2 linked regions of the Pelosinus sp. IPA-1 genome follow. The protein of the gene in region 2 binds, or shares a complex with, the protein of the main gene of each other region. Links are inferred from orthologs where the notes say so. Each region holds a gene or a part of one and is shown on either strand. Other genes may lie near its edges.

Evidence for each region. The genes of interacting proteins can lie anywhere in the genome.
Region 1: the proteins of QSJ81_RS02560 (region 2) and hfq are in contact, whole or in part, in a crystal structure (PDB 3VU3), measured with the Escherichia coli proteins. The link is inferred for Pelosinus sp. IPA-1 from one-to-one orthologs.

The regions. Positions count from the first base shown.
Region 1 is NZ_BSVC01000004.1:194,461-198,563, reverse strand. What follows is about bases 1,052-3,837. They hold hfq (RNA chaperone Hfq), read right to left. Parts: upstream 2,684-3,837; coding sequence 2,420-2,683; downstream 1,052-2,419. Other genes in these bases: QSJ81_RS10660 (class I SAM-dependent methyltransferase), read right to left, coding at 3,664-3,837; miaA (tRNA (adenosine(37)-N6)-dimethylallyltransferase MiaA), read right to left, coding at 2,716-3,660; QSJ81_RS10675 (AAA family ATPase), read right to left, coding at 1,766-2,320; QSJ81_RS10680 (recombinase family protein), read left to right, coding at 1,052-1,714. Also shown: more of QSJ81_RS10680, read left to right, coding at 185-1,051; more of QSJ81_RS10660, read right to left, coding at 3,838-4,103. UniProt on the Escherichia coli protein: RNA chaperone that binds small regulatory RNA (sRNAs) and mRNAs to facilitate mRNA translational regulation in response to envelope stress, environmental stress and changes in metabolite concentrations.
Region 2 is NZ_BSVC01000001.1:568,815-576,832, forward strand. What follows is about bases 2,756-5,749. They hold QSJ81_RS02560 (catalase), read left to right. Parts: upstream 2,756-3,523; coding sequence 3,524-4,975; downstream 4,976-5,749. Other genes in these bases: QSJ81_RS02550 (LytTR family DNA-binding domain-containing protein), read left to right, coding at 2,756-2,822; QSJ81_RS02555 (hypothetical protein), read left to right, coding at 2,837-3,268; QSJ81_RS02565 (class I SAM-dependent methyltransferase), read left to right, coding at 5,128-5,749. Outside these bases: QSJ81_RS02535 (nitroreductase family protein), read left to right, coding at 1-800; QSJ81_RS02540 (YbhB/YbcL family Raf kinase inhibitor-like protein), read left to right, coding at 1,099-1,716; QSJ81_RS02545 (winged helix-turn-helix transcriptional regulator), read left to right, coding at 1,782-2,135; more of QSJ81_RS02550, read left to right, coding at 2,376-2,755; more of QSJ81_RS02565, read left to right, coding at 5,750-6,003; QSJ81_RS02570 (ArsR/SmtB family transcription factor), read left to right, coding at 6,313-6,612; QSJ81_RS02575 (EFR1 family ferrodoxin), read left to right, coding at 6,729-7,496; QSJ81_RS02580 (4'-phosphopantetheinyl transferase family protein), read left to right, coding at 7,633-8,018.

The DNA.
Region 1 (4,103 bases), on a different replicon or contig from region 2:
TTTAGAATAAGTTGTGCATCAATTGGCATTTTGTATCAGCCATCGGGTTACGTATAGAAAAACAACACTTTCTACTTATTAGTAGATAATGTGCTGTCTTAATTTAAACTACATATAATTATTATTGATACTCCACTATGATAAGCTCTTTTAGATTTAAAGATGTTTTTAAAAGGAGGTATTTATGATTGCAGCACTTTATATACGTGTTTCCACAGCAGATCAGGCAGAAAAGGGATATTCACTTGAAACTCAATTATCAGAAAATCGGCAAAAAGCAAGTGAGTTGGGAGCAACAAGTTTTGTAGAGTTTATTGATGATGGTTATAGCGGTGAGTATATTGATCGCCCTGCCCTTTCTCAATTACGTGATGGATTAGAAAGAAAAGAATTTGACATGGTTGTTATTTATGATCCTGATCGTTTAGCTAGAAACCTGGCACACCAGCTTATTATTACGGATGAAATAGAAAAGTCAGGAGCAAAACTACTCTTTGTTTCGGTAACTTTTGAGGAATCTCCTGAAGGAAAACTATTTTACTCCATGCGAGGAGCCATATCAGCATATGAAAAAGAGAAAATTAAAGAACGGACAACTCGCGGTAAAAAAGGCAAAGCTCGCCAAGGTAAACTTGTTAATAATGGTCGCTGTTTCGGATACGACTACGATAAAGTAAATAGCATGTATATTATAAACGAAGCCCAAGCTGCTATCGTACGTCAAATATTTGATTTATGTATAAAAGATAAACTAGGTACCGCCCTCATAAGTAAAAAGTTAAATAATGATTGTATACCCGCCCCCCGTGGCAATCAGTGGATTGTGTCTAGCATACATCGTATACTAACCAATACAGCCTATAGAGGTGTTATCTATAGCATGAGGCAGAAGTCTACCAAAACAGGTTTTAGTACTCGTAGAATCGAAATACGGCCTGAATCTGATTGGATCCCCATCAAAGTGCCAGCCATTGTTGATGAAATCACCTGGCACACTGCGCAAAAGCAGCTGCAATCCAACAAGAATTTTGCAAAAAGAAATTTAAAATATGATCACCTTTTAGCTGGTTTAGTCTATTGTGCGCGTTGTGGCAAGAAAATGAGTATTAAACATTCTGGAAATAGTAGTGATCGTATCAGCTATTACACTTGTTTAACGCAAGTGAGCACATCCTATATATACTTAGAAAATGAAAAATGTACAGCTAGGCGAATCCCTAGCCTCATATTGGATGAATTAGTATGGACTAAGTTATGCGAGCTGGCGGGAAACACTAAACTAATAACTCAATACACACAAGATGCTAGTAATCCAATTGCTACAGCAAATATTAAGAATACTTTAAGCAAGTTAAAAGAGACGGAGAAGAAAATAAACACTCAAAAGGAAACTATTTTACGGTGGTTTCGACAACAGATCATTAATGGCGGCGATGCCGAAAAACAGTTAGATGAAATCAGTAAACAGCTTATTGAAATTGAGATCACGAAAAAGAGTCTGGAAAATGAATTAACTTTTCTTGCACCTCAAACCAGTGTAGCGGATATCGCCATAAATATTAAAAAGCACTTTAAGGATACCCAATACTATAGGGATGATGAGCGTCGGGTTGCAATTCGTGCTGTTCTTGATAAAGTGGCTGTCGAACGAATTGACACTACTTTTGCAAGGAATAGCAAACCAGAATTTACAGTTAATTTAAAATTTTTATAAAAGCCATGATACCATATAAAACATGGTATCATGGCTTTTAAGTCTTTGCACTCATGCACTTACCAAAACATCTATAGACTCTTTACCAAAATCCTTTTCACCGCCCCGAGCTAAGGAATATGCTTCATCAATAAATAAAATACCACCATATGCTTTTTTTAATTGTTCTCGTGTTTTTTGAGCAGTGTGCCCGATATACTCACCTACAAGATCTGCTCGTTCAACTTCAATCAGGTGTCCTCGATTTAAAACCCCTATTTCACGAAGAATTTTACCAAGAATTCTAGCAACGGTAGTCTTACCTGTTCCTGGATTTCCTTTAAAAATCATATGTAATACAAGAGGCTCAGTATTTAACTTTTCTTGTGCACGGCGGCGCTGAATTTCAATAAATGCATAAACTTCTCTTACTAATTTTTTTACTTCAAAGAGTCCAATCAAATTATCTAACTCGAATAAAATCTCTTCTATTCTCTTTTGTCTAGTATCAACCTTGTAATGAGTTGCTTTACTATCCATTTCCTGAAGAAATTTAAATGCTTGGGTAACAGATATCTCACCATTCTCAACGGCTGTTAACACATCTTGTGGCCAAACATAAGACATTCTACATCACCTCACCATAGGGCTATAGGTGATATTTATTATACGCAAAAGACAATAAAAGGTGATAAAAAAGCCTAGGCTTTTTTTATCACCTTTTATTTACTGTTTGTCTATTTTAGTGTCGTCTTTCTTTTCATGAAAATTGGCATTGATTGGTCTTAATGGAGTTATTGTTGATATCGCATGTTTATATACCAATTGCTGTTTACCTTCGTTTTCTATAATAACAGTGAAGTTATCAAACCCCTTAACAACACCTCTTAGCTGGAAACCATTGATAAGATAAATAATTACAGGTAAATTATTTTCTTTGCGGATTTGGTTTAGAAAACTATCTTGTAAATTAATAACTTTATTTATCATAGTTAAACCCCTCCGATTCTTATTTTATTTGATTATTCTATTCTACATTGGAATTTTCCTGCAATTTTGCTGTAAATACTTTCCATCAAATCTTGATGATTAGCAAACTTATTAACGTCAAACCATATAATATAAGGCATTTTACGATACCAAGTAAGCTGACGTTTTGCAAAATTTCTCGTTGCCTGTTTAATATTATCAATTGCAATAGGCAAATCAATTTCTTTGTTCAAGTATCTAACAATTTCTTTATAACCGATTCCTTGCATAGCCTGGCACTTGATCGAGACTCCACTCTCTAATAAACTAGCAACTTCATCAACCAAGCCCTGTGAAATCATTAAATCAACTCGTTGATTAATTCTTTCGTATAATAGACTCCTTTCCATTGTGAGTCCAATTACAACAACATCGTAAAGAAGCTTATGTTCCTCTATGAGCTTCTCTTGTGATACGATGCCGCCACTCAGATAAAATATTTCTAGAGCTCGAATAACACGACGTAAATCATTCGGATGTAAACGTGCTGCAGCTTCTGGTACTACTTTTGTCAATTCATCATGAAGATATTGATTGCCATGTTTTTTTGCTAATGCATCAAGTTTTGCACGTAAATTCTCATCGCTTGGTGTGGGGTTAAACTGATAACCTTCAAGTAATGCTTTAACATATAAACCGGTGCCACCTGCTAAAATGGGGATTTTTCCTTGCTGATTTATCATTCGAATATGGCTTGCAGCAATTTCTATAAAATCCACTACACTAAACTCTGCTTGTGGTTCGAGAAAATCTATTAAATGATGAGGAATATTAGATTGTTCTTCAATTGTTGGTTTGGCAGTCCCAATATTCATATTTTTATAAACTAGCATAGAATCCCCAGAAATAATTTCGGTATGTAGTATCTTTGCTAAGTCAATACTGACTTTTGTTTTACCCACAGCAGTTGGTCCAATAACAGCAATCATACGTTCCATAATTTAGTTGTCCACCTTAATAACGCCATATTGAATACTACTATATTTTCCGCCACAAATAGTAGTTACTCCTAAGCGTTCAAATTCATTATTGTGATTGGTCTCTTTTATAACGACTCTTTTTTTTGCCACTCGGCAAGCCTCTGTTAGAGCACTTTCTGCAATAGGTTGGTTATTTGCTAAATAGCGCAGTGGTTTTAGATTGGAGCTACTATGAATCGGTTGGCGAAACATTGGGTCAAAAAAAACGATATCAAAACTATTTGCAGGCAAATTAATAAGATAATCATGACAATGTGTTTGTTGTACCTTAATACGGCGCAACGCTTCAGTAACATCTAGGTTATCATGAGTAAAATTTTGCAAGCCATAATTGGCAATAAAAGCTATTATTGGCGAAGACTCTAGGCCTACAACGTTACCTGTTTGCCCCACTACAAAAC
Region 2 (8,018 bases):
CAGTAAATAAAGACTTATGTATTCATTGTGGAATTTGTGCAGAAGTATGTCCACCGAAAGCTTTGGCAATGGGGGAAAATGGTCCAGAAGCAATAGTACCACAAGCCTGTAATGGTTGTGGACACTGTGTTGCTGTGTGTCCTCATATGGCAATTGATAGTAGCAGAGCACCTTTAGCAAATCAGTCCGATTTATTAGAATTTCCAGTTATAAATGAAAACACTGCGCAACAATTTCTTAGGTCACGTAGATCAATTCGCTGCTATAAGGATACTGCGATTCCACGAGGACAACTACTAAAGTTAGTTGAAATCGCTCGATTCGCTCCTACAGCCAGTAATAAGCAAGGGGTGTCCTATATTATTGTTGAGGATAAGAAAATCATTCAAAGGGCTACTGAGATTACGATTGAGTGGATGGAAGAAGAATTGAAAAAGGAAACCCCATCTCATTGGAGCTTTCCATATCATGTTCGTAACTATAGGGAAAAAGGTGTAGATACTATTTTGCGTAATCATGCTCCTTTGATTTTAGCGACTGCGCAAAAGAGTTTTAGTAATGGACGAGAGAATACAATTTTTTCTCTTGCTTACCTTGAACTTTTTGCAACGGCTCTTGGATTAGGTTCTTGCTGGGCGGGACTCTTCGAAATGTGTATATTTGCAAACCATTACCCTTTGATAGAATTGTTCAAAATCCCCGAAGATAAAGTGATAACAGGAGCAGTTATGGTTGGTTATCCAAAATATAAATTTAAAAGGCTGGTTGACCGCAACCCATTAGATGTAGCATTTTTATGATAAAAGATAGAAAAGTAGTAGTCAAAGACTGTCTGATTAGCTAAAAAATACCCACAAAAAAGTGTGTAATTTACTACCTGACTTTGAAATGGTACCATAAGTAATAAGTCCAAAGCAGGAAAGTTAATAAGGAGGGTATTAAGATAAAAGATGGATTATTGCGTTTTAAAACTCACAGTATACAAAAGAAGATTTTATAGTCATTTTAAATCAGAAGATTTTGATGTCAATTAAATGACTTTAAAAATCGGGAGACTATAAAAAACAAATTGCTCTAATCGTATAGGGAGATTTCTTAATGTTTAAAAATCGTCATCTATTACTAGTTACTCTAATTATTGTTTTTATAATGTATACTTCCAGCTCAATATTAACAGCAAAACAAATTGAAAGAGAAAGAGGAGTTGAAAAAAATATGATCGTTACTAGTAGTGGTATTATTAATGGTATAATTGATAAAAAGTATGGGAAATATGGAGCACAATTTTCAAAAGGCATACCAACTCATTCAATACCATTAACAATAAAGGAATATCCTAAAGACACTAAAACATTTGCTATAATCATGGAAGATAAGGATGCGATTCCTGTTGTAGGATTTTCATGGCTGCATTGGTCTGTTGCTAACTTAACTAAAGATTCATTAGAGGAAAATGCCAGCATAAATGCAAAAGATTTTATCCAAGGGACAAATAGCTGGTCTAGCAGTTTACTCCCGCAACCATTAGATAGAGATGAAGCAGCAAAATATGGGGGACCGACTCCTCCGGACAAAAATCACGATTACGAAATACATGTGTTTGCATTAGATACTTCACTGGACTTACATAAGGGGTTTTACGTGAATGAGCTTTATAAAGCTATGGATGGGCATATATTAGCTCAATATACATTAAAAGCAATTTATACTAACTAAAATAATTCGATCTTGGGAGTTTCATTAATTGTAGAATGAGCTAAGTTTGGCAGGAGGATTAAATATTGAAAATACGAAGTGAGTTTACTTGTCCTTTAGAATTAACACTTGATATGATTTCAGGGAAATGGAAACCGATTATAATTTGGCGACTACGCCTAGGAAAGCAACAACTTTCTACACTAAATAAAGATATTCAAGGTATAAACCAAAAGATGCTAATACAACACTTGAGTGAATTAATTGAGTGTGGAATTGTTGAGAAAATAACGTACCTAGGTTATCCTTTAAAAGTAGAATATTTCCTTACAGAAATCGGTTTCAAATTTTTGGGTGGTTTAGAGGTTTTTCAAGAAATAGGTCAAGAATACTTTAATCAAAATCAAGGGGCGGTTCTGCCAAAGGAAGTCATTATATAATCGTTAGATACAGTAGTTGGAATTAGGAAGCAAATTTTGTAATCACCCCCGATAGCATCGGCGGTGATTACTTTTTTTGAGTAAGCTTAGAAGTAAATGAAAGAATTTAGATTGTGGAAAATGGTTGTTCTTTACAAGAAATCTTTTAATATTGCAGCTTATCTTCCTAATATTGCAGCTTACTTTTGAGTGTATTGAATGGAGTAATTTACTAGCATATACTAGAAATAGGAAGAGGGGGTGGTCAAGATAAAAATTACCATTGAAAATATACCTGACGGAATTGAGCCAGAGATAATCATACGATGTAACGAAGTTGATGATTCATTACTGCAGCTTATCTATTCCATTAAATCAGCTTCAAAAACGCTAGTAGGGATTACAGATTTGCAAATGCATATTATCAATCCTAAAGATGTATTTTATTTTGAATCAGTTGACAATAAAGTATTTATATATTGTCAAGAAAAGGTTTTTGAATCAAGACTAAAGCTTTATGAAATTGAAAAGGTATATGAGAACTGGGACTTTTTTAGAGCATCAAAATCGACAATCCTTAACATTACGAAAATAGACTCTGTAAGGCCAGTTTTCTATGGAAGATTTGAAGCGTTGCTTCAAAATGGCGAAAAAATATTTATTTCTCGGCAATATGTTCCTGTACTCAGAAAGAAATTGGGATTATAGGGGAGGCTGTAGTAATGAAATTAAGTCAATATTTAAAACATTTTCTGAAGGATACTTCTAAAGCTAGTGGATGTTTGATGATTATTGTTGCTATATTTTTGGGGCTTAATTCTATAGAGACAATTAAAGCCTCACTGCTATGGCAAATTATTGTAATAGCATCAGCATATACACTCTTCAAATTTGCGTTTGTAAATAATCTTGATCTAGGAAAAAAAACGCAATTAATCTTATTTATTATTTATTCTACACTAGCAAATATGATGGTAGTACTATGGCTGTGTTTAATTAGTCCTAATATAGATAGTAATCTTATAATAATGTATATCATTGTGATTTTAATTGTGAAGGGAGCAGCTTTTGCAATGATGTATATTGACGGCCAAGAACAAGCAAAACAGCTTAATGAGAAACTGAGCGAGTATAAGAACGGCATTAATGAATAAACTGATTACAAGTTCTAACAACTGCGAGATTTATATTTGATTTGAAAATTAAATATAAATCTCGCAGTTTAATTTTATCTAAAAATAGAAAGAAGTGATTTTAATTCACTTGTTTGGTCTTCTTTCATTTATGAAGCAAAGAAATGAAAGAGTGAAACTTTTGTAAGTCAACATTAATTCGTCGGTGTATTCATAAGAAATCCTTAAATTAATATAAATCATAATAGGACTTATGTTTAAGGAGGAGATGGAATTATGCCGAAACGCTATCTTACCAGCAATCAGGGAGCTCCTGTTACCGATGATCAAAATTCATTAAGTGTAGGGGAAAGGGGACCAATAGTACTTCAGGATATAGTTTTCCTCGAAAAAATTTCACATTTTGACAGGGAGAGAATTCCTGAAAGAGTAGTACATGCTAAAGGAGCCGGAGCTTTTGGTTTTTTTATACCCTATAACTCAATGGCTCCATTTACCAAGGCAAATTTTTTACAAGATCCCGAAAGGAAAACACCGGTTTTTGTTAGGTTTTCGGTAGCAGGCAGCTCTGTCGGTGGTGCAGACACAGTCCGGGATATCAGAGGATTTGCTGTGAAATTTTATACAGAAGAAGGTAATTATGATCTTGTTGGCAACCATATTCCAGTGTTTCCGATTCGAGATCCCATTCAGTTTCCGGATTTGTTTCATGCTTTAAAGCCAGACCCGGTTACTAATGTCCGGGGAGGGCCAATAGCAGCCAGCCGTTTTTGGGACTTCATGTCGTTAAGGCCAGAGTCAATGAATTTTCTTACCTACTTGTTTGCAGATAATGGAACTGTCAAAAGCTATAGAACAATACCAGGGTACGGAGTTAACACATATAAGTGGGTTAATTTGTGTGGAGAAGGGGTATATGTTAAGTATCACTGGGAACCCTGTGAAGGTATTGAATATATAGACAGCAAGACAGCGGTTCAACTTGCAGGCATGGATCCTGACGTAGCAAGTAGAGATTTGTTCGATACCATTGCGGCAGGGCATACTGTTGAATTTGAGATGCGTGTACAAATAATGAACCTTGAAGATGAATGCGAGCAAGCATTTGATCCATTGGACTCTACCAAAATTTGGCCGGAAGAATTATTTCCATTAATGCCAGTAGGCAGAATGGTGTTAAATAAGAATCCTGAGAATTTTTTTGTAGAAGTCGAGCAGTCAGCCTTTTCTCCGGCGGCTATTGTACCGGGAATCGATTTTTCAAATGATAGAATTCTGCAAGGCCGTATCTTTCCTTATGGAGATACCCAAAGATACCGTATAGGTGCCAATTATTTACAGCTTCCAATAAATATGCCTAGAAAATCGATTGAAAATATGATGCAAGACGGAGCCATGCAAACTATGTATAACGAAGGCATTGCCAACTATTTACCCAATACATTAGGTGGTGGGATGCCTATGGAGGCACCTCAGAAAGGGAAAACCGATCAAGAATTTGTTTCAGGCAGTATAGCTCGGCAGGAAATAGCAGACGACAATTATTGTCAGGCCAGGTTTAGATATCGAACTATGACTGTGATGGAAAAGAAACATTTGGTTTCCAATATTGTAGAAAGCTTAAATCAAGCATATGAACCTATTCAAAGGAGAATGATTGAACATTTTATGCAGATTGATAGTGAGCTTGGTAGCAGAATAGCACAGGGAATAAATTTGATCATATAAAGGTAACATTTATTGCAGGAAAGAGAAGTAAATAGTTGTATAAATATAAAACCAGCTTATGCTGGTTTTTATTATTTAGAGGATAAAAATAGAAGTTGTGGAATTTGTTTGATAATGTGAAATACTTGAAATCAGAATGGGGGAGGGATATTATGAAAAGCAGAATTGAAGGCAAAGTATCCATAACTGCACAGGGGACGTGTTTAGTCCGGGCGATATCTTATTATGAAAAAGACGTAAATTATAAAACCAATGATCATATTGCTCCTATTATTGTACCTTCCTTTCTTAATTTGCTAACTAAATATGGATTTTACAGGGTACTATTAAAAAAAATGTTTTTAAAAGCTCCGGGAAATTGCGAATATCTAATTGCTAGGACAAAATTTATTGATAGTATTTTTGAAAGCATTGATGATAGTATTGAACAAGTATTGATATTTGGAGCTGGATTTGATTCCCGTGCTATTCGCTTTAAAAATAAATTAGCTAAGACAAAAATATTTGAGCTTGATGCTCCGATAACTCAGCAAATTAAAATAGATAGAATCAGGGGGAAAAATATTGAGATTCCAGAAAATCTAAAATTTATCTCTATTGATTTCAAGAAAGAGTCGTTGGCTAAAAAGTTAGATGAAATTGGTTTTGACAAAAATAAAAAATGTCTTTTTTTATTAGAAGGATTAACAATGTATCTTAATCAAGAATCTATCGATAATATTTTTAATCTAGTTAATAAATATTCCGGAGAAAATAGCCTGATTGTATTTGATTATGTTTCAGCCTCGATGGTTAGGCGAGAAAATACCTATAACGATCCCAAAATTAAAAAGCATTATCAAGTTCTTGCTAAAGCTGGTGAGAAACCTAGTTTTATGATTGACGGATATATTCAGGATTTTCTAGCAAAATATAATTTATATGTAATAGATGAATTAGACTCAGCTAGATTAGCAAAAAGATATTTTAACAAAGATGACTTTGACCTGATAGCCCAAAAATTTAGGGTGGTAATGGCAAAAAAGTAAATTGTTTAGAGAAAATGTGCTTTTTCGCCTCATAATTAGAGAAGTGAAGGAATTATTTTTCTTGTCTTAAAACAGAGCAATGCCTGAAAAAGTGTAAATTCAGTCGGGTATCAGGCTAGTTTAAGGACACACTACGTAAGAACGTGCACTGTGCACCATTTGATTGTCAATTCGACCATTAACTCACTTGGTAACATAGCGATATGGGGGAATAATCATTAATGATTGAATTGACAAGAACGTCAATGTAAGATAAACTCAATTCGAGACTTATCGAACTTTGATACAAATAAACTAGGAGTTGCAAAAATGGATACAAAAAAAATGGCAAAAATATTTAAAGCTCTTTCAAATGAGAATCGATTAGAATTGTATTTGAAAATTGCCGAGGCTCATGAAGCGAGTTTTGAAACGGGTGGGGAATGTTGTATTGCAGATATCATGGTTTGTTTGAATATTGGTGCGCCGACAATTTCACATCATATCAAAGAATTAGTAAATGCAGAACTAATTTTTACTGAAAAAAGGGGAAAGTTTTTAGTATGTAGGGTAAATGAGCAACTAGTTACTGAAGTAAGCAAGATGTTAGCCCTGCAAAATTCATTATAGTAATAGCTATAATGAATTTGAAATACACTTCGATTATTGCAAAAGTGTTAAAAAATGAAATTGTTTCTGCACGTAAAAATCAAAATAAGTAATAGAAAGATAAGGGAAAATAAGAAATGAAAATATTTTATTTTACAGCTACAGGGAACAGTTTGTACGTTGCCAAAAGAATTGGTGGAGAGTTATGTTCAATTCCTCAAATGGTAAAGGAAGGAACGAATGAGTTTGTCGATGAAGCAATTGGCTTTGTATTCCCCTGTTATGGCTTTGCCCCCCCGCGGATGGTACTAAATTTTATCAAGAAGTCAAAGTTTAAGGCCAATTACTTTTTTGCAATTATGACGTATGGTAATAAGGCAGCATCCGGATTGGGGTATATGGAGAAAATCGGGAATCAGGCAGGCATTCAATTCAATTACACAAATGAGGTTCTAATGGTTGATAATTATCTTCCTATATTTAAGATAGAGGAGCAGTTAAAAAAAGAAGACACGAAAAAAACGGAAGAAAAACTAGAGCAAATAGTAAAAGATATTAAAAGCAGACAAAAACAGTTCGTAAGAAAAGGATTTGTGTCGAATGTTTTATCTAAAGGTGGCTCTAAATTAATCAATAAACTTAATCAAGATGCTGGGGATAAGCAGTTTATTGTTCGAGATAATTGTAATGGCTGTAAAGTATGTGAAAAGGTTTGCCCTATAAGTAATATTAAAGTGGATAGAAAACCTGAGTATTTGCATAAATGCGAAGGGTGCTTTGCGTGCATTCACCACTGCCCACAAACTGCAATACATCTAAAAATTGAGCGCAGCAATACTAGATTCATGAATCGGAATGTGAAACTAAAAGAAATCATTGATGCGAATAATCAGAGCAATTCTTGAATAGTACTCATAGCATCTTGGCAATACAGGAAACGTTATCCCTTTGTCGAAGAAATAAAGAAAAAGTTATATAGCACAAATAATATTGATGAGGAAATATTATATTGAAGGATCAAATAGTAAGGAGTATACAGAAGTGATTGATATATTATCACCATTTGGAAACGATTTTGGATTTTCTGTTAAATCATTTTCTGACTATGATGAAATAAAACTATACCCTGAAGAAGTAAAAATTATTAGTGCTAAAGCCGTACAAAAACGTAAGGTTGAGTTTTACTTAGGTAGAGCAGCTGCCCGCAGTGCTTTAAGTCAAATCAATATATATAAAATTCCTGTCCATAAAGGTGTTAATAGTGAACCTTTATGGCCAAAGGGAGTAGTTGGGGCTATTAGTCATTCAGATGGCGTCGCAATTGCTGTCACTGCATTTAAGGATAGAACGGCGGGGATAGGCGTAGACCTAGAATTAATAAACAGAAAAATATCAGAAGATATTGTAAAGGAAGTCTGCACTTTTAG